4 regions of the Mycobacterium sp. UM_Kg27 genome follow, and region 1 is predicted to be linked to each of the others. Evidence: riboswitches for the same ligand, from Rfam matches in the RefSeq annotation. Region 1 holds a riboswitch; each other region holds the start of a gene.
What was found. Region 1 has a riboswitch for cobalamin ahead of metE (5-methyltetrahydropteroyltriglutamate--homocysteine S-methyltransferase). Riboswitches for the same ligand answer to the same signal wherever they lie in the genome.
Positions count from the first base shown of each region.

Region 2: it holds a riboswitch for cobalamin, as region 1 does, so the genes downstream of both, LI94_RS02700 (PPE family protein) here and metE (5-methyltetrahydropteroyltriglutamate--homocysteine S-methyltransferase) in region 1, are expected to answer to the same signal.
Region 3: it holds a riboswitch for cobalamin, as region 1 does, so the genes downstream of both, LI94_RS02735 (ABC transporter substrate-binding protein) here and metE (5-methyltetrahydropteroyltriglutamate--homocysteine S-methyltransferase) in region 1, are expected to answer to the same signal.
Region 4: it holds a riboswitch for cobalamin, as region 1 does, so the genes downstream of both, LI94_RS02800 (magnesium chelatase subunit D family protein) here and metE (5-methyltetrahydropteroyltriglutamate--homocysteine S-methyltransferase) in region 1, are expected to answer to the same signal.

Region 1 covers NZ_JRMM01000003.1:12,641-17,545, reverse strand. Annotated here, with positions in the region: gene LI94_RS00900 (mycobacterial-type methylenetetrahydrofolate reductase) at 1-552, opposite strand, end outside; gene metE (5-methyltetrahydropteroyltriglutamate--homocysteine S-methyltransferase) at 630-2,900, opposite strand; cobalamin riboswitch at 3,036-3,248, opposite strand; gene LI94_RS00890 (SDR family oxidoreductase) at 3,295-3,954, opposite strand; gene LI94_RS00885 (thiolase family protein) at 4,060-4,905, shown strand, end outside.
Region 2 covers NZ_JRMM01000009.1:9,260-14,164, forward strand. Annotated here, with positions in the region: gene LI94_RS02690 (NADP-dependent isocitrate dehydrogenase) at 1-189, shown strand, start outside; gene LI94_RS02695 (glycosyltransferase) at 215-1,891, opposite strand; cobalamin riboswitch at 1,939-2,125, shown strand; gene LI94_RS02700 (PPE family protein) at 2,157-3,755, shown strand; gene LI94_RS02705 (pyridoxamine 5'-phosphate oxidase family protein) at 3,737-4,393, opposite strand; gene LI94_RS02710 (aminotransferase class I/II-fold pyridoxal phosphate-dependent enzyme) at 4,434-4,905, shown strand, end outside.
Region 3 covers NZ_JRMM01000009.1:19,681-24,585, forward strand. Annotated here, with positions in the region: gene LI94_RS02730 (iron ABC transporter permease) at 1-879, opposite strand, end outside; gene LI94_RS02735 (ABC transporter substrate-binding protein) at 876-2,072, opposite strand; cobalamin riboswitch at 2,129-2,280, opposite strand; gene cobN (cobaltochelatase subunit CobN) at 2,436-4,905, shown strand, end outside.
Region 4 covers NZ_JRMM01000009.1:34,745-39,649, forward strand. Annotated here, with positions in the region: gene LI94_RS02800 (magnesium chelatase subunit D family protein) at 1-1,881, opposite strand, end outside; cobalamin riboswitch at 1,910-2,051, opposite strand; gene LI94_RS02805 (dienelactone hydrolase family protein) at 2,083-2,880, shown strand; gene cbiE (precorrin-6y C5,15-methyltransferase (decarboxylating) subunit CbiE) at 2,895-4,112, shown strand; gene cobM (precorrin-4 C(11)-methyltransferase) at 4,098-4,880, opposite strand; gene cobJ (precorrin-3B C(17)-methyltransferase) at 4,856-4,905, opposite strand, start outside.

The DNA.
Region 1 (4,905 bases):
GAATCCCGCGATGGCATCCGAGTAGAGCAGCTGCGTCATCCCGAACGTGGCGCCCCGCTCGCATTTGAAGGCGAAGCGATCCTGTTCGGCGTCTCGGGTCGGGATGAGGATGACTCCCCGGTTGTCCACGAGATCGTCGAACTTGGACAGGGCGTCGGTGGGTGCGACGCCGCCGCCCTCTCCGTCGTTGAGCGTGCGGGGGACACCGACGAAGATGATTCCGTCGAACCCGGCCTGGCGCAGCCCCGACAGTCGTGTGCGCAGCGCGGACTCATCGAGGAAGGCGGTGACCTGCGTGCACAGTCCGCGCACTCCGGGCAGTTCGGGACCGATGACCGACCAGAAGTCGCTCACGTCGAGTTTGGGGTGCATCTCGACCGGCCGATCGTCGTCTTCGGGGATCAACCCGGGGATCATGACGTGACCGATCCGGCCCGCGATGCCCGCTTGGGCGGATAACTGCAGGACCTTGTGGGCCTCTTCGCGGGCCTGCTTGACGCCGCGGTCGGTGTTGGGCGGCACCAATTCCAGTGCAATGGTGTTCAGCGGCACCAGGGAACTCCGTATCTCAAGAGGGGAACGGACATGTTGCGCCCCAGAAAAGCTCTGGGGCGCAACATGTCAGACGGTCACAGGCCGGCGCGGGCTTCCTTCGCGGCAGCGACCAGGTTGGCCAGGGACGCGGTGACCTCGTCGGTCTTGCGGGTCTTCAGGCCGCAATCCGGGTTGACCCAGAGGCGTTGCGCGGGAACGGCACTCAGTGCCTCGCGTAGCGACGACGCCATCTCGTCGGTGCTGGGAACACGCGGCGAGTGGATGTCGTAGACGCCCGGCCCGACACCGTTGGAGAACCCGATCGCGTTGAGGTCGTCGAGCACCTCCATGTGCGAGCGGGCCGCCTCGATCGAGGTGACGTCGGCGTCCAGGTCCGCGATCGCACCGATCACCTCACCGAACTCCGAGTAGCACAGGTGCGTGTGGATCTGCGTCGCGTTGGACACGCCGGAGGTGGACAGCCGGAACGAGCCGACCGCCCACTCCAGGTAGGCCGCCTTGTCGGCGTCGCGCACCGGCAGCAGCTCACGCAGGGCCGGCTCGTCGACCTGGATCACCGCGATCCCGGCGGATTCCAGATCCACCGTCTCCTCGCGAATCGCCAGCGCCACCTGATAGGCGGTGTCGGCCAGCGGCTGGTCGTCACGGACGAACGACCAGGCCAGGATGGTCACCGGACCGGTGAGCATGCCCTTGACCGGCCTGTCGGTCAGCGACTGGGCGTAGGTGGCCCACTCGACCGTCATCGGCTTGGGCCGCGCGACGTCACCGAACAGCACCGGCGGGCGCACGCAGCGGCTGCCGTAAGACTGCACCCAGCCGTTGCTGGTGGCGAAGAAGCCGTCCAGCTGCTCGGCGAAGTACTGCACCATGTCGTTGCGCTCCGGCTCGCCGTGCACCAGCACGTCGAGGCCGAGTTCTTCCTGCAGCTTGATGACCGCGGCCACTTCGGCCTTCATCCGGTTGGTGTACTCCGCCTCGTCGATCTCGCCGGCCACCAGCGCGGCACGGGCCTTGCGGATCTCCACGGTCTGCGGGAAGGAACCGATCGTGGTGGTCGGCAGCGGCGGTAGGTGCAGCCGCTCGTCCTGAGCGGCGCGTCGCTCTTCGGCCGATCCGCGCTGGATGCCCGCCTCCTTGATCGTGGCGATCTGGGCGCGCAGCGCCGCGTTGTTCAGCCGCGGGTCGGACCTGCGGGAGGCAACCGCGGCATTGGACGCGGCGATCTGTTCGGCGACCGCGTCGCGGCCCTCACGCAGGGCGCGGGCCAGGGTGGCCACTTCGGTCACCTTCTCGGCGCCGAAGGCGAGCCAGCTGCGCAGCGCGTCGTCCAGGCCGGTCTCGGGCTCCAGCGAGTAGGGCACGTGCAATGTCGAGCACGACGTAGATACAGCAACCGCATCCGCCGATCCCAGCAGTGACGCCAGCTTGGCCAGCGCGGCCTGCAGGTCGGTGCGCCAGATGTTGCGGCCGTCGACCACACCGGCAACCAGCATCTTGGAGGCCAGCTCCGGCACGGACGCGATCTTGGCGTCCGCGCCGTAGACCAGGTCGACGCCGATCGCCTCGACCGGAGTGCGGGCCAGGGCGGGCAGCCCGGCCCCGGGGTCACCGAAGTAGGTGGCCACGAAGATCGCCGGCCGCTTGCTCAGCGCGCCGAGGTGGTTGTAGACCTGCTCGGCCAACGCGGGGGCGTCCGCCGAGATGTCGGTCACCAGCACCGGCTCGTCGATCTGCACCCACTGTGCGCCGGCGTCGGCCAGCTTGCCCAACAACTCGGCGTAGACGCCGGTCAACTCGTCAAGGCGCGAGATCGGTGCGTCCGCACCGTCGACGGCCTTGCTCAGCAGCAGGAAGGTGACCGGCCCGATGATCACCGGACGAGCGTTGATGCCCTGCTCCTGGGCCTCGGCGAGCTCGGAGAGCACCTTGGCCGGGTTCAGCGAGAACTTCGTGTCCGGGCCGATCTCGGGAACGATGTAGTGGTAGTTGGTGTCGAACCACTTCGTCATCTCCAGCGGAGCGATCTCGGCGTTGCCCCGGGCGGCGGCGAAGTAGCGGTCCAGCTCGTCGGCGACGCCGGCCACCCGGGCCGGCAGTGCGCCCAGCAGTACTGCGGTGTCGAGCATCTGGTCGTAGTAGGAGAACGTGTTCACCGGCACCGAGTCCAGCCCGGCGGCGGCCAGCTGTGCCCAGGTGTCCCGGCGCAGGCCGGCGGCCACCGTCTTCAGTTCGTCCTGGCCGATGCGGCCGGCCCAGTAGCTTTCGGTGGCGCGCTTGAGTTCGCGTCGCGGCCCGATTCGCGGTGAGCCGAGAACGGTGGCGGTAAAAGGTTGAACGGTCACGATTTGATCCTTCGATCGACGAGGGTGGGTCAACGCCAGCAGCCGCCCAGCTGATCCGGTCCCGTGCCTATATATAAAGCACTATAACCCTCAAAACCAGACGCCTATTCCGCGAGGCGTTGATCCGCCGGGCGCGGCGCGCCCAGCACAACGGGCAGGTATTCGGACTCGCAGGCACGCACCGAGGTGCTCCTAATGGCCGTCGCTTCCCAGTCGGTGGGCGAACCCGTGACCAGTGCTTATGACGGCGGTCGTTCCTGCATACCGCTGCGGGACAGTCCCGGATTCTCACCGGGTTCCCTCTTGCGCTCCACGGAAAACTGCGTAAACCGCGGTGCGCTCGATGCCGAGGCCGCCTGGCGGCGACAACGGCAAACCAGTTGCGTGATCGAGGTTACTCGGCTCGGCCCGCCGCGAGTGCCTCCGGGATCGGGCTCTGGCCGTCGTTGAATTCGATGGTGCGGCCGATGGTCGAGTTGTCGGCCAGGCAGGCTGCGATCGCCAACGCGACGTTGCCGCGGGAGACCTGCCCTTTGCCGGGGTCGGGGCCGACGGCGATCCGGCCGGTCGCCGGCTCAAGGGTCAGCCGGCTGGGTCCCAGCACCGTCCAGTCCAGGTCGGTGGCGCGCAGGTGGGCGTCGGCGGCGGCCTTGGCCTGAGCGTACGGATAGAACGGGTCGCCCTCGGCCACACCGTGATCGGGGCCGGCGCCGAAGTAGGACACCATGACGAACCGCCGCACGCCGGCCTGCGCGGCGGCGTCGATGGTGCGGATGGCGGCATCGCGGTCGACGGCGTAGGTACGGGCGGGGTTCCCGCCACCGGCGCCGGCGGAGAACACCACCGCGTCGTGATCGGCCACCAGCCGCGCCAGGCCGTCGGTGTCGAGCTGCTCGATGTCGGCCACCACCGGGACCGCGCCGGTGACCGCGACCTCCTCGGCGTGGTCGGGGTTGCGGAACACCGAACTGACCTGGTTGCGGGTTTGGGAAAGAATCGGGGCGAGCAGCAGGGCGACCTTGCCGTGGCCACCGATGATCACAATGCGTGCCATGGAATCGACGGTACGCGGGAGCCCGGAGTGACCCCCGCTGACACCGGCCGGGCGCGCCCGTCGACAATCGAGGCAACAAGACCCCGAACGAACTAAGGAGCACCCATGGCTGAAGCCGTCATCGTCGAAGCGGTGCGCGCGCCGATCGGCAAGCGCAACGGCGGACTGTCCGGGGTACACCCGGCCGAACTGTCCGCCCAGGTGCTCAACGGGCTGGTCAACCGGGCCGGCGTGGACCCGGCGCTGGTCGACGACGTGATCTGGGGCTGTGTCATGCAGGCCGGTGAGCAGGCCCTGGACATCGGCCGCACCGCGGTGCTGAGCGCGGGCTGGCCGGAGACGGTGCCCGCGGTGACCGTGGACCGCCAGTGTGGATCCAGCCAGCAGTCGGTGCACTTCGCCGCGGCCGGTGTGGTCGCCGGGCACTACGACGTCGTGGTGGCCGGGGGCGTCGAGTCGATGTCACGGACCCCGATGGGTTCGTCGCTGGCCAACGGCGGGCGCCCCTACGGCGACTCCTTCAAGGCGCGCTACAGCCAGACCCCCAACCAGGGCATCGGTGCGGAGATGATGGCCACCAAGTGGGGCCTGAGCCGCACCGCGCTCGACGAGTTCGCGCTGGCGTCGCACGACAAGGCCGGCGCCGCACAGGACGCCGGCGCCTTCAAGGACGAGATCGTCTCGATCACCGACCCCGAGGGCAACGTCATCAGTGCGGACGAGGGCATCCGCCGGGGGACTACCCTGGAGAAGATGGCGCAGCTCAAGCCTGCTTTCAAGGAGGACGGCGTGATTCACGCCGGTAACTCCAGCCAGATCTCCGACGGTTCGGCCGCGCTGCTGTTCATGTCGGCGGAGAAGGCCAAGGAACTGGGCCTGACCCCGCTGGCACGGGTGCACACCGCGACACTGGCCGGTGCCGACCCGGTGATGATGCTGTCCGCGCCGATC
Region 2 (4,905 bases), on a different contig from region 1:
CTGGCCAAGCATTTCGCCGCCCTGTCGGACACCCTGGACAAGAATGAGGACGCCATCCTCAATGAGCTGAACGTGGTGCAGGGCAAGGCGGTGGACATCGGCGGCTACTACGCGCCGGACCACGACCTGACGTCGGCGGTCATGCGGCCCAGCCGGACGCTCAACGCAGCGATCGACGCCAAGGACTGACTCGGCAGCCGAACTGCCGGCGGGCTCACTCCAGGATGCAGAGGACCTCGTCGAGGGTGGCGGTGCCGTCCACGTGGCCCAGTCGTGTGGTGTCGAACATCGCCGGGCCGGTGGCAGCACGGTCGGTCAGCAGGTAGCGGCCGGTATCGGGGGAGCGACGCACAGTGTCCTCGGCGGCGCAGGTGCCGGTCAGCTTTACCGCGTCGGTGAAGTTGATGCCGATCTGGAACACCTGCGGTTCGGCGTGCAGTCCGCCGGTCAGTCGGGTGATGAGGTTCTCCGGGGCAAAGAACCGCCAGCCGGAGTCCAGCCGCAACCAGTAGCGGCCACCGATCCCGGCACTGATCTCCGTACCCGGATCGGTGAACTCCAGAAAGGGATACCGCTGCGCCAGCAGCACCCGATCTTCGGCTGTCAGGCCGGTGTCGATGGCCAGGAAGCGTCCGACGCGCGCCACGTCCAGGCAGCAGTTCAGGAACGAGTTCAGGGTCTGCTCGGTGCGGGCTCGATCGGACCCGGTGCGCAGGCTGACCGTCACCTCAGCCTCGGGCGGCCCGGCCGCCAGGGTGTGCACCACCGCTTCGGGGTAGCTCGAGGCTGCCTCAAGCATGGCCGGAACCGAAAAGTCTCGGTTGGATTCGATGCGCTGCCGTTCGTCGTCGGGAACGTCGGTGCGCGCCACCAGGCGCCGGCACAGCGTGAACGCTTCGTCGTGGTTGCCCAGCCACGACGCGCACACCGCGCGCTCGTCGGTCGCGCGGAAGTTGTAGACCCCCGCATCGACCCAAAGGTTGTCGTCGGGCATCGGGATCTGCTCGGCTTGCCTGGCGAAGAGGTGACCGAGCTGGTAGCGCCCCGCGGAGCGGTAGGCGAACGCGAGGCAATACAGCGGTTCGGCACGGGTCGGCCGAAACTCCCAGGCCCGTAGGTAGGCGGCCTGCACTTCCGGCCACGGTTCGCCGAGCACCTCCATGGCGCCGGCTTTGCGGTACAGCGAGAAGTAGACCTCTTCGTCGTAGCCCCCCATTTGAGTCCGCCGTTCGTACCAGGGGACTGCGGCGGCGTAATCCTCCAGATCGAAGCAACTCTGCGCCAGATAAAAGACCGACCGCGAGTCCTCGGGATTGCGTTCGACCTCGGCCAGTAGGAGATCCCGGTCGCGGGCGTACTTCTGCGGGTCCAGGTTGCGGGCGCCCAGCCGCCGCGATTCGATGGCGAAGTCGCGGTCGAGGCGGGAAATGACGTGGTCTTCATCGCATTCGACGTACTCGTGGACCACACCCACGTAGCGCACCGGCAGCCCGTCGCGGAACAGCTGCGGGCGCCAGCCTCTGACGGCTTCCTGCCGGATCCGCAGCTCGTAGATATCGGCGTCCAGGCCGGTGAAATCGGGTGTGCCCACGATCGTGTCGTCGGCGTCGATCACCAGGATGTAGTCGCAGCGGCCCTGCGCCAGGGTCAGTGCCTCGGTGCGGTTGTGCCCGAAGTTGCGCCAGGGCCGTTCGTAGAGCTCGCCCGGAATGCCCAGGGCCGCCATGTGGTCGCGGATCACCTGCTGGGTTCCGTCCTGGGAGCCGGTGTCGACGATCACCCACGCACTGATGTAGGGCGCGGTGGCGCTCAGCACCTCCGCAATGATGTGGGCCTCGTCGCGCACGATCATGTTCAGGCAGATCGTGGGGGTGTTCACCGGATCGGACACGGTCGGCAGATTACCCGGTGCCTGGGGGGCTGGATTTCGCAGTCGGCGGTGGTCAGGGAGTCCGGCGTGCGACAATTCGCTGGTAAGGCGATGACGATGTAGGAATCCGGTGTGAATCCGGCGGTTCAGCCGAAGCTGGGACCGCCGCTTCAATTCCGGAGCGGTCCCGCCACTGTCATCGGGGGAGTGACCTCACCCGAGAGCCAGACACTCACGTCGTCGCAACCTCCGATTCGGGGCGGGTAACCCGAGAGAGCTGACGACCGTGACCGCGCCGATCTGGATCGCGTCTCCACCCGAAGTCCACTCGACATTGCTGTCGGCGGGCCCCGGGGCTGGTCCGCTGTTGGCGTCGGCTGCCGCATGGAGCACGCTGAGCGCCGAATACAGTGCGGTCGCCGACGAGTTGACGGCACTGCTGGGGGCAGTGCAGGCCGGGGCGTGGCAGGGTCCCAGCGCCGAAGCGTATGTCGCGGCGAATCTGCCGTATCTGGCGTGGCTGATCCAGGCCGGGGTCGTCAGCGCCCTGACCGCCACCGCCCAGCAGGCCGCGGCCGCCGCCTACAGCACCGCACTGGCCGCGATGCCGACGCTGGGTGAGCTCGCGGCCAACCACGCCACCCACGCGGTGCTGGTGGCCACCAACTTCTTCGGTGTCAACACCATCCCGATCACGCTCAATGAGGCCGACTACGGCCGGATGTGGCTGCAGGCCACCACCGTGATGACCACCTATCAGGCCGCCTCGGGCACCGCGGTGGCGTCGAGCCCGCAGACGTCGGCAGCGCCACAGATCGTCAAGGCGCAGTCCGCGGACGCCAGCCAGCCGCAGCTCCCGCCCGATCGACAGAACGAGATCATGGAATGGCTGCAGAACAGCGGCTACACCGACTTCTACAACAATGTGCTGCAGCCGATGATCGACGAGCTGGCGGCCAACCCGTTCTTCCAGTCGCTATTCGGCGGGTTCGATCCCTGGCTGCCGATACTGGGCAACCCGCTGAGCTTTCTGAGTCCCTACAACCTCGCGTTCGCGATCGGCTATCCGATGGACTTCGGCTCATTCGCCGCCTACCTGTCGCAGACCTTCGCCTTCATCGGCGCCGACATCGCGGCGGCGTTCGCCTCCGGTAACCCCAGCACCATCGCGTTCACGCTGATGTTCACCGCAGTGGAAGCGGTCGGCACGATCATCACCGACGTGGTTGCGCTGCTCAAGACGCTGCTGGAGCAGGCTCTGGTGCTGATTCCGGTTGTGCTGCCGATGCTGACCGCCGCATTGGCGCCACTGGCCGCGGCGCCTTTGGCCGGATTGGCGGGGTTGTCCGGCCTGGCTGCGCTGCATGCGGTTCCGGTTCCGGTGGTTCCGGTCATGCCCCCGCCGTTCGCCGGCCTGACGGTCGCTCCGACGCCGCCGGTTCCCGCTCCGGCCCCGGCCCCCGCTCCGGCGCCCGCTCTTGCACCGCCGCCGCCCGCAGCGCCGCCGGCGCTCCCTCCGCCGCCCGCACCACCGCTGACCCCGGGGGACAGTCTGGCCGCGATGTATCTGGTCGCCGGCGCGAGCCAGCAGGCCCGTCGGGCCGCGGGCACCAGTGCTCGCCGACGCAAGGCCGCGGAGCCCGAGGCCGCCGCGGCGCCGGTGGACGCCGTGGTCGCCGAGGAGAAGGTCAAGGCCCGCCGGCGGCGGCGCGCAAAGGCCGACATGCTCGGCCGCGGGTACGAATACATGGACTTGGACGACGCCTCGGATGCCGTGCTGCCGAGTGGACTCACTGCCCTGGCGGCCGACGCCTTCGGCGGCGGTGCCACCACTCCGATGACGCCGGGCACCTGGATGCCGGAGTATCAGCGCGGTCTGCGGTAAGACTCCAGGTAAGACGGCAGCGCGATCGCCGGGTCGAGGTCGGCGGCCGGTTCCGGGCGTCCGGCGACCATTCGCAGCGGGACCACTCCCGCCCAGTACGGCAGAGTGACGTCCTCGGGTTCGTCGTTGGGGCCGCCGTCGCGCACCGAGGCGGACACCTTCACCAGGTCGAGCGCCAGCACCGCAGTGGCCGCCAGTTCCCGGCGGTTGGGCGGCCGGGCGTCGGCGGCCCGGCCGGGTGCGACGTGATCGAGCAGTGCGTCGAGCCCGAGCCGCTTCTCGGCCTCGTCATCGACCAGGCGGGCGGCGCCGATGACGACCACCGAGCGGTAGGCCATCGAATGGTGCAGCGCCGAGCGGGCCAGCACCAGCCCGTCGACCAGGGTGGCGGTGACGCAGACCGGCAGACCGCCCGGGCCGGCCGCCAGCACCGGGCCGCTGCCGGTGGAGCCGTGCAGATACAGCGTCTCGTCGACCCGCGCGTGCGTGGTCGGCAGCACCACCGGATGGCCGTCGCGGGCGTATCCCAGGTGACAGATCAGCGCCTCGTCCAGGATGCGGCGCACGGTGTCGCGGTCGTAGCGGGCCCGTTCCCGATACCGGGTGGGGGTGGTCTGGGGTGTCGGTGCGTAGGACACGGGGTTGCCTCCATCGCTGTACTAGTGCAATATAGGAGATGTGCCAGTACAATATAGCATTGCCGGTGGGGGGGCCGAGGCCATCGCGGCGAGCGTCGAGGAGGGCATCGCGCGCGGCGCGTTGGCGCCCGGGGCCGCACTGCCGCCGATCCGCGGGCTGGCCCAGCAGCTCGGGGTGAACCCGAACACCGTCGCCGCCGCCTACCGGCTGTTGCGCGACCGCGGCGCGGTCGAAAGCTCCGGTCGCCGTGGCACCCGGGTGCGTGATCGGCCGGCGACCACACCGCGCTCGCTGCGCGGGCTGGCCGTGCCGCCGGGCGTGCGGGATCTGTCGACCGGAAACCCCAACCCGGCGCTGTTGCCCGCTATCGCCGCTGTGCCGGCGCGCCCCGGACCGGTGGTGCTCTACGGGCATCCGCCGATCGCGTCGGCACTGGCTGAGCATGCCGCGGCCGAGCTGGCCGCCGACGGTGTACCGGCCGACCACCTCGCGGTCACCTCCGGGGCCCTGG
Region 3 (4,905 bases), on a different contig from region 1:
CACTGCTGGGACCACCACCCGGTGATCGGAGGTGCCCATCACGATGCGGGCCACGTGCGGCACCACCAGGCCGAGGAACGCGATCGGGCCGCAGAACGCGGTCGTCACACCGGCCAGCAGTGACGCGGAGACGACCGTGACGATCCGGGCCCGGTGCACGTTGATGCCCATAGTCGCCGCGTAACTCTCGCCGAGCAGCAGGGCGTTGAGCGGCCGGATCGTCATCGCCGCGGTCAACAGCCCGACGGCCACCAGCGGCAGCAGCAACTCCAAATCGGCCCAACCGGTCCCGGCGAAGCTGCCCAGGCCCCACAACAGGTACTGCTGCACCCGCTGCGGATCGGAGTACACCAGCGCCAAGCTCACCAGCGCGGTGCTGGCCGCGCCGATCATCACACCGATCAGCAGCAGCGTCGCCGCCGAGCGGGTCCATCGCGACAGCACCAGAACCAGCGTGAGCATGGCCGCCGCCCCCAAGGCCGCTGCGATCACTTCCGCGGCGCGGCTGGCACCGGCCACCGCGGTGGTGAAACCGCCGGCGGCCGCCCCACCGAGTAGCACGACCACCGCAACACCCAGGCTCGCCCCGGAGCTCACGCCCAGAATGTAGGGATCGGCGAGGGTGTTGCGGAATAGGGTTTGCAGCTGCAGGCCGGCGACGCCCAGCGCGGACCCGGCGGCCAGCGCGGTCAGCACCCGCGGCAGCCGCATGTTCCACACGATCACCTGCCAGCGCGGGTCGGAGGGTTCGGCGCCGAACAGCACCTGCACGGTGTCGAGCACCGGCACCCGCACCGGCCCGAGCACCAGCCCGAGCACTGCCAGCAGGACCACCGCGGCGCTCAGCGCGGTCAGCACCAGGGCGATACGCGGCTTCAACGCGGCACCCGCCGGTAGAACTCGAACGCGTGGCCGGCGGCGAGCTCGGGATGCAGGATCGCGACCAAGTCGCCGAGCAGCAGATCCGGTCGCGTCGTGCCGCGTTCCCAATAGAGGTTGCCGCCAAGGGATGTCATTGCCTTGGTCGCCGACCAGACGTGGCCGGTCCGCAGCGCGGTCAGCTCGCCGTAGCGGCTGTCACGGGCCACCGCATCGCCCAGGGTGTGCCAGTCGTCGGTGATCAGCCAAACCGGCGCGGTGCCGGCACGGGCGTACACCGACTCGAAGTTCAGTTGCCGGTTCTCGGCGCCGGTGTCCGACAGCCAGGGGTAGGTGCCGCCGGCGTCGGCAACCAGGCGCCCCGAGTAGCTCTCGCCAGTGGGCATCGACCAGCTGCCCGAGTACATGGTGCCGACCAAGACCTCGACGGGCTTGGTTGCGGCGGCTTGAGCCGCCAAGGCACGGTAACGGTCGCGGATGGCCTGGTAGGCCTGCGCGGCTTGGCGTTCGGTCCCGGTCAGCGCGGCGAACACCTTGATCCACTCGGCGCGGCCCAGCGGGGTCGGTTCCAGCCATTCGGCGTCGGCCAGCACCGGGGTGCCGGCTTCGCGCAGCTTGGGATAGCCGGGGTCGTCGATGCCCTCGGTGACCAGCAGGTCGGGGCCCGCGCCGATCACGCGCTCGATATTGATCTGCCCGCCGGGGGCGTAGCCGACGATCTCACCGGTGTCGATGCGCGCACGGATCTGCGGGTCGGCGACGGCTGCCGGGCTCGCCACTCCGGTGACCACGCCGGCTTGGCCGAGTTCGGTGATCATCGCCAGATGCGTCGTCGAGCCCGAGTAGAGGCTCTGCACCGGGACGGTGATCCGTTGGGCGTTCGCCAGCTCCCCGGTCAGCGTCGGCGGGGGCGCACCGCAGCGCACCAACACCCACGACATCGGCTTGCCGCCGAGGTAGGGCCGCTTGACCGTCAGAACCTGGTAGCTGCCGTGGTAGGTGATGGCGAAGTTGGTGGCTTCGGTCAGCGTCGACTTGTCTGGGAAGTAGTCGGCGGCCGGATCGAAGCCGGTGATGCAGCCGGAACGCGCTTGCAGTGTGCGGGAAGCGGGTTCGCCGGAGCAGCCGGCCAACGACAGCGCGGTGGCCAGCGCTACCAGGAGCGCAGCAACTACCCGCAACGCACGGGACATGAGCGTGAGTCAGCTTCCTCGGGGTACACCGCCCCGGTTCGCAGGACGCGTTGACGTGAGTCTCCTGGCTCTCGGATCACTGCTCGCCTCGCCTTCCAACCCCACAAGTGGCGGGCCGTGGCTGATGAGGGTCGCTCCCCGATGACAGTGGCGGGACCGCGCCGGATTCGCACCGGCTTCCTCATTCGTCATCGCCTTACCGGCGACATTGTTGCATGCCGCGCTGCGTTAGGCTGGCCGCCGTCTCGTGGCGTCAGGAAGTCCGGTACTCAAATTCCGGCGCGGTTCCGCCACTGTGTTAGCCAGATACTGGCCGCGGGGCATCCGACTATGCGGGGCGCGAACCCCCGGGAGGAACCGATTATGCGGCGTATCGCCCTGCTCTCCACCTCTGACACCGACCTGCTGTCCGCGCGGGCCAGCGGCGCGGCATACCGGCTCGGGAACCCCGCACGCCACGACATCGAACCGCTGGTCAACGGCGCCGATGTCGTGGTGCTGCGCATCCTGGGGTCATCGGCCGAGATCGCCGACGAACTGAAGCTGCTACGCGCGACCGGCCTGCCTTTGGTGGTGCTCGGCGGGGAGCGCTCACCCAACGCCGAGCTGATGGAGTGCTCCACGGTCCCGATCGGCCTGGCCGCGCAGGCACACGCCTACCTCGCCGAGGGCGGGCCGGCCAACCTCGCGCAGCTGCATGCATTTCTGTGCGACACGGTGCTGCTCACCGGGGAAGGCTTCGAGGAGCCGGCGGTGATCCCGGAGTGGGGCTACGGGCAACGGGAGCCGGTTGACGTCTCCGAGGAGGCCGTGCGGGTAGGGGTGCTGTACTACCGGGCCCATGAGGTCAGCGGCAACGCCGGATTCGCGCACGCCCTGGCCGACGCCATTGATGGGGCGGAGCTCGGCACCAGGGCGGTCGGGGTGCCGATCTTCGCCGCGTCGCTGCGCAACGCCCCCGACGAGCTCTTCGCCGCGTTGGGTCAGCTCGATGCGCTGGTGGTCTGCATGCTGGCGGCCGGCGGGGCGATGAACGCCACCGCCGGGGTCAGTGCCGGTGACGACGACGGCGCGTGGGACATCGAACAGATCGCGGCGCTGGACATCCCGGTGTTCCAGGGACTGTGTCTGGCGTCCTCCCGCGCGGACTGGGAGTCCAACGACGACGGCGTGACCCCGTTGGATTCGGCCACCCAGATCGCCATCCCGGAATTCGACGGACGGATCATCACCGTCCCGTTTTCCTTCAAGGAGATCGACGACGACGGGCTGCCGCACTACGCCGCCGATCCCGAGCGCTGCTCCCGGGTGGCCGGGGTCGCGGTGAATCACGCGATGCTGCGCCGTATTCCGAATGGGCAGAAGAAGCTGGCGCTGGTGCTGTCGGCCTATCCCACCAAGCACTCCCGGGTGGGCAACGCCGTCGGTCTGGACACCCCGGTGTCGGCGGTGCGGTTGCTGCAGCGGCTGGCGGCGGAGGGCTACGACGTCGGAGACGGCTTCGGGGTGCTCGACGTCGCTGACGAGACGCAGGCAGGGGATCGCCTCATCCACACCCTGATCGAGGCCGGCGGTCAGGACGAGGACTGGCTGTCCGCCGCGCAGCTGGCCGGCGCCCAGGTGCGGGTCACCGCGGCGCAGTATGCGCAGTGGACCGCCGAGTTGCCCGACGACCTGCGCAATGCCATGACGACGGCGTGGGGTCCGGCGCCAGGCAAGCTGTTCGTCAACGGCGCCGACGAGATCGTTTTGGCCGCACTGCAATCCGGCAATATCGTGCTGATGATCCAGCCGCCCCGTGGCTTCGGGGAGAACCCGGTGGCGATCTACCACGACCCGGAATTGCCGCCCAGCCACCACTACCTGGCCGCATACCGTTGGCTGGCAAAGGGTTTCGGCGCGCACGCGGTGATCCACCTGGGCAAGCACGGCTCGATGGAATGGCTGCCCGGCAAGACCGCGGCGTTGTCCTCCGCCTGCGCCACCGACGCGATGATCGCCGACCTGCCGCTGATCTACCCGTTTCTGGTCAACGACCCCGGCGAGGGCGCCCAGGCCAAGCGTCGGGCGCACGCCACGATCGTCGACCACCTGATCCCGCCGATGGCACGCGCGGAGTCCTACGGCGACATCGCGCGCCTCGAGCAACTGCTCGACGAGTACGGCAACATCGCGTCCATGGACCCGGCCAAGCTGCCGGCGATCCGCGGTGAAATCTGGAATCTGATGCGGGCCGCGGAGATGCACCGCGACCTGGGCTTGGATGAGCGGCCCGAGGATGAGGAGTTCGACGACTTCCTGCTTCATGTCGACGGCTGGCTCTGTGAGATCAAGGACGCCCAGATCCGTGACGGCCTGCACGTGCTCGGCGGCGCTCCGACTGGACCGGAGCGGGTGAACCTGGTGCTGGCGATCCTGCGTGCCCCGCAGGTGTGGGGCGGGGTAGACCATGCGGTACCGGGCCTGCGGGCCGCGCTGGGGCTCAAGGAAGACGCCGCTGCGGCGGTCGTCGACGAGATCGAGGACCGCGCTCGCGCATTGGTCGAAGCCATGGAGGCTGGCGGTTGGGAGACCGGCCTGGCTGACACGCTGCATCCCGACCCCGAGGTATGTCGGGTGCTGAGATTCGCTGCCACCGAGGTGGTCCCACGGCTGGCCGGCACGTCGGCCGAGCTGGACGCGGTGCTGCACGCGCTGTCCGGCGGGTTCGTACGGCCGGGGCCGTCGGGGTCGCCGTTGCGTGGTCTGGTCAACGTGTTGCCCACCGGACGCAACTTCTACACCGTCGACCCCCGCGCGGTGCCGTCCCGGCTGGCGTGGCAGACCGGGCAGG
Region 4 (4,905 bases), on a different contig from region 1:
TCCGAGCCGCATCCGGCCGTTCTCGCAATCCACCACGACCGCCGAATATCCCTGCCCGGCAATCTGGTCGGCGGCCATCAGGGAGCGCTCGACCGGGCTCGTGCCGGCGGTGGCCCGGCCATCGGTCAAGACCACCAGCAGCGGGCGGCAGGCCGGCTCACGCAGTCGTTCCCGGCGGATCACCTCGGCGGCCTGCAGCAGGCCCTCGGCCAACGGGGTGCGGCCACCGGCGGGCAATTCGTCGAGCCGGACGGCGGCGATCTCCACCGAGCCGGTCGCGGGCAACGCCAATTCCGCCGTGGTGTCCCGGAACGTCACCACCGCCACCCGGTCCCGGCGACGGTAGGCGTCCAGCAGCAACGACAAGATCGCGGTCTTGACTTGGCGCATCCGTTCGATGGCGGCCATCGATCCGGAGGTGTCCACCACGAACAGCACCAGGTTGGCTTCCTGGCCCTCCCGGACGGCGCGGCGAAGATCTCTCACCTTCAGGATCATCCGGCCGCCGATTCTGCCGCGGGCACTCTGATGCGGTGCAGCGGCACGCAGCGTCTCGAACAGGTGCAGCCCGCCGGTGTCGCCGGATGTGGTGGCGCCCACCCGGCGTCCGGAGCTGGTGCGGGCCCTGCTGCGCCGGCCGGCGCGTCCCTCGCCCACGCCGTCGACGGAGAAAAGCCTTGCCCGGTAAGGGGAGTCGGCGCCCACCGTCGAGGTGAAGCCCGGCTCAGAGTGCGCGGCCGGTGTAGGCCCGCACTGTTGTTCCGGCGGCGGTGAACCACCATCCGGTGGACCGTCAGGATCGGGCCCGTCGGGTCCCGGACCATCCGGGTCGGGCTGGGGACCGGAATCCTCCGGCGGCAGCAGTTCGTCGAGCTCGGTCTCGTCAAGGCCCGGGGCATCGAACGGCTTGCGCCGACGCCGATGCGGCAGGGCCAACCGGGCGGCCACCCGAAGGTCCTCGACACTGACCGCGTCGCGCCCCTGCCACGCCGCATGAGCTACCGCGGTGCGGGCACAGACGATGTCGCCGCGCAGCCCATCGACGTCGAACGCCGCGCAGATCTCGCCGATCTTGACCAATGCGTGATCGGTCAGCGCCACCTTGGGCAGCAGTTCCTGGGCCTGACGGATCCGGGCCCGCAGCCCCTCTTCTGCCGAGGCGTAGTTCGCGGCGAAACCCTGCGGGTCGGCGTCGAACGCCAGCCGCCGCCGTACCGCCTCGGCTCGCAACGCCGGTTCGCGCGGGGCAGACACCTCGACGGTCAGACCGAACCGGTCAAGCAGTTGCGGGCGCAACTCGCCCTCTTCGGGATTCATTGTCCCGACGATCACGAACCGCGCGGCGTGGGTCACCGACACTGAATCGCGTTCCACCGTCAGCCGGCCCATTGCCGCCGCGTCGAGCAGCAGGTCCACCAGGTGGTCGGCCAGCAGGTTGACCTCGTCGACGTAGAGGATGCCGCGATTGGCGCGTGCCAACAGCCCGGGGTCGAAGTCGACGGTGCCGGCGGTGAGCGCCCGCTCCAGGTGGATGGAGCCCACCACCCGGTCTTCGGTGGCGCCGACCGGCAGCTCCACCAGGCGCACCGGTCGGGTCTCGACGGTCGCGTCGCTGGGGAACGGACCGTCGGGGGAGAGCGGGTTCGCCTCAGCGGGATCGGAAGAGAACCGGTCGCCGGCCACCACATCGATGGGCGGCAGCACCTGGGCAAGCGCGCGAACCAGCGTCGACTTGGCGGTGCCCTTCTCGCCGCGGATGAGCACGCCGCCGATGCCGGGGGAGATCGCGCTCAGGACAAGCGCCAACGCCATGTCGTCGAGGCCGCCCGGGGCGTCCGGGTCGCCGCCGAGGACAGCGGGGAACGGGTACAGCTGTTGCATTGAGGCTCCGCTCGTGTGGCCAACACCTGTGTGTTGGCGACGCGAAAGCCGGTATTCGGACTGACCGTGGCGCACCGAGAATGCGCCGCGGAACACCGTAGCGGGCCTGCGTCGGACTCACACCGACTTCCCTGGCGCTTCGCGCCGATACCCTAACACTCGGGGCCGCAGACGCCGACCGAGAGAAAGGGCACACGACCAGTGAGTGCACCTGTAGCAGACCTGACCGGATGGGTTGCCGAGCCGTTTACCGGCGGCGGTTTCACCCACGACGTATACCGCAAGGGGCAGGGTCCCGGCGTGGTGCTGATCCCGGAGATCCCGGGGATTCACCCCGGGGTCCTGGCGCTGGGAAATCACCTGGTGGACAACGGTTTCACCGTGGCGATTCCGTCGCTGTTCGGCGAGCCGGGCAAGGCGATCACGCCCGGCTACGCCGCGACCACGATCGCCCGGGCCTGCGTGACCCGGGAGTTCGCCGCGTTCGCCACCGACAAGCAGCGCCCGGTCACCCAGTTCTTGCGGGCGCTGGCCCGTGACCTCAACGAGAAGACTCCCGGCAAGGGTGTCGGGGTGATCGGCCAGTGCTTCACCGGAGGCTTCGCGCTGGCAGCGGCCGTCGACGACGCCGTGCTGGCGCCGGTGCTCAGCCAACCGTCCGTGCCGATTCCACTGACGCTGAAGCAGCGGCGTGACCCGGGGCTCTCGGAGGTCGAGTTGGGCGTCGTCGCCGACCGGGCAGCCAACGACGGACTGTGCGCTCTGGGCCTGCGGTTCAGCGAAGACAAGATGGCCCCCGGTGACCGCTTCACGACGCTCAAAGCACGGCTCGGGGACGCTTTCGAGGTGATCGAGATCGATTCCTCGTCCGGCAACCCGCACGGTCTGTCCCGGATGGCGCACTCGGTGCTCACCGACCAGGTCCGCGAGGTCGACGGCCACCCCGCTTACGAAGCGCGCAAGCGGGTGGTGGAATTCCTCACGCAGCGATTGACCTAGCTACCATCGCCGCTGTGCCAGCTCAGCCCAGCCCTGCCGAACGCATCGCCGTAGTGGGCATCGGCGCCGACGGCTGGACCGGGTTGGGTGACTCGGCCCGAGACATGGTGCTGGCGGCCGACGCCGTGATCGGCGCACCGCGTCAACTGGACCTGTTACCGCAGATCGAAGGTCAGCAGCGGCACCGGTGGCCGTCTCCGCTGCACGCCGGGCTGCCCGCGCTGTTCGAGGAGCTGGCGGGACTGCGGACCGTGGCGCTGGCGTCGGGTGATCCGCTGTTCAGCGGTATCGGCACCACGCTGATCGGACTGTTCGGTGCCGATCAGGTGAGGGTGCTGCCGGCGGTTTCGTCGGTCACGCTGGCCCGGGCCCGGCTGGGCTGGCCCGCGGAGTCCACCGCGGTGGTCAGCGTGGTCGGCCGTGACGTGCACGCGGTGCTGCGGGAGCTGGCGCCTGGCCGGCGGGTGCTGGTGCTGTCATCCGATGAGACCACCCCGGGGCAGCTGGCCGGCTTGCTGACCGAGCGCGGCTACGGAGCGAGCCGGATGGTGGTGCTCGGCGACCTCGGCGCAGCGGCTGAAACCAGGTTGGAGACCACCGCCGCCACCTTCACCGGTTCGTCCCCGCGGCTCAATATCGTCGCCCTGGAACTGGTCGGTCCATTGATGTCCGGCTGGGCGCCCGGTCTGCCCGATGATGCCTACCGCCATGACGGGCAGCTCACCAAACGTGACCTACGGGCCGCCGCGTTGGCGCGACTGGCCCCGGTCCCCGGGCAGCTGTTGTGGGACATCGGTGCGGGTGCCGGTTCAGTGGGCATCGAATGGATGCGTTCGCATCCGAGTTGTCGTGCCATCGCGGTCGAGGTGAACGACGTTAGGGTGCAACGTATCTCGGATAATGCTCGGAACCTCGGTGTGCCCGGGTTGCAGGTGGTCCAAGGCGCGGCACCGCAGGTGCTGGCGGACCTGCCCGGCCCGGATGCGGTGTTCATCGGCGGCGGGCTGAGCCGGGACGGGGTGCTGGCGGCCTGTCTGGCAGCGCTGGCGCCGGGCGGCCGGGTGGTCGCCCACGGGGTCACGCTGCAGGCCGAGGCGCTGCTGGCGGCGGCCTACCGCGAACATGGCGGCGAGCTGACCCGCATCCAGGTCGAGCACGCCGCACCGCTGGGCTCCTTCACCGGCTGGACACCGGGCCGGGCGATCACCCAGTGGGCGCTAGTCCGGCCCTGAGCGGTCGCGTGCCGGGTCATAGAGATGGCTCTCCCCGCCGCACGGATCGGGCAGGTCGGCTACCGCCCGGCCGACCAGGATGACCGCGGCTGACCGCAACCCGGCCTCTTCGACCGCGTCGGCGATGTCGGTGATCGTTCCGCGCAGCACCAGTTCCTCGGGCTGTGTCGCGCGATAGACCACTGCGACGGGGCATTGGCCGCCGTACTCGGGCGCCAGTTCGGCCATCAGCGCTCGGACGCGGGTGATCGCCAGATGCAACACCAGCGTCGCTTGCGTGGCGGCGAAGGCGGAGAGCGTTTCGCGCTGCGGCATGGCGGTGGAGGCGACTTGCGTACGGGTCAACACCACCGACTGCGTCACCAGAGGCACCGTGAGCTCTCTGCCGAGCACCGCTGCGGCCGCCGCGTACGCCGGCACTCCGGGCGTCACCTCCCACGGCACTCTGGCGGCATCGAGACGGCGGGTCTGCTCGAAGACCGCGCTGTACAGCGACGGATCCCCGGACACCAGTCGCACCACCGCGCGACCCGCCCGATGCGCGGTGACCAGTCGGTCGGTGATCGCATCCAGATCCAGATCGGCGGTATCGACAAGGTCGGCCGCCTGCGAGCAGTGCGCGAGTACCTGCGGGTCCAGATAGCTGCCGGGGTAGAGCACCACGTCGGCGTCGGCCAGCAGCCGTGCCGCCCGCACCGTCAGCAGATCTGCCGCGCCCGGGCCGGCCCCGACGAACTGGACCGCTAACGCACCCATCGTGGCGTCCATACCCGCCCCGCCGTCACCCGCGTCG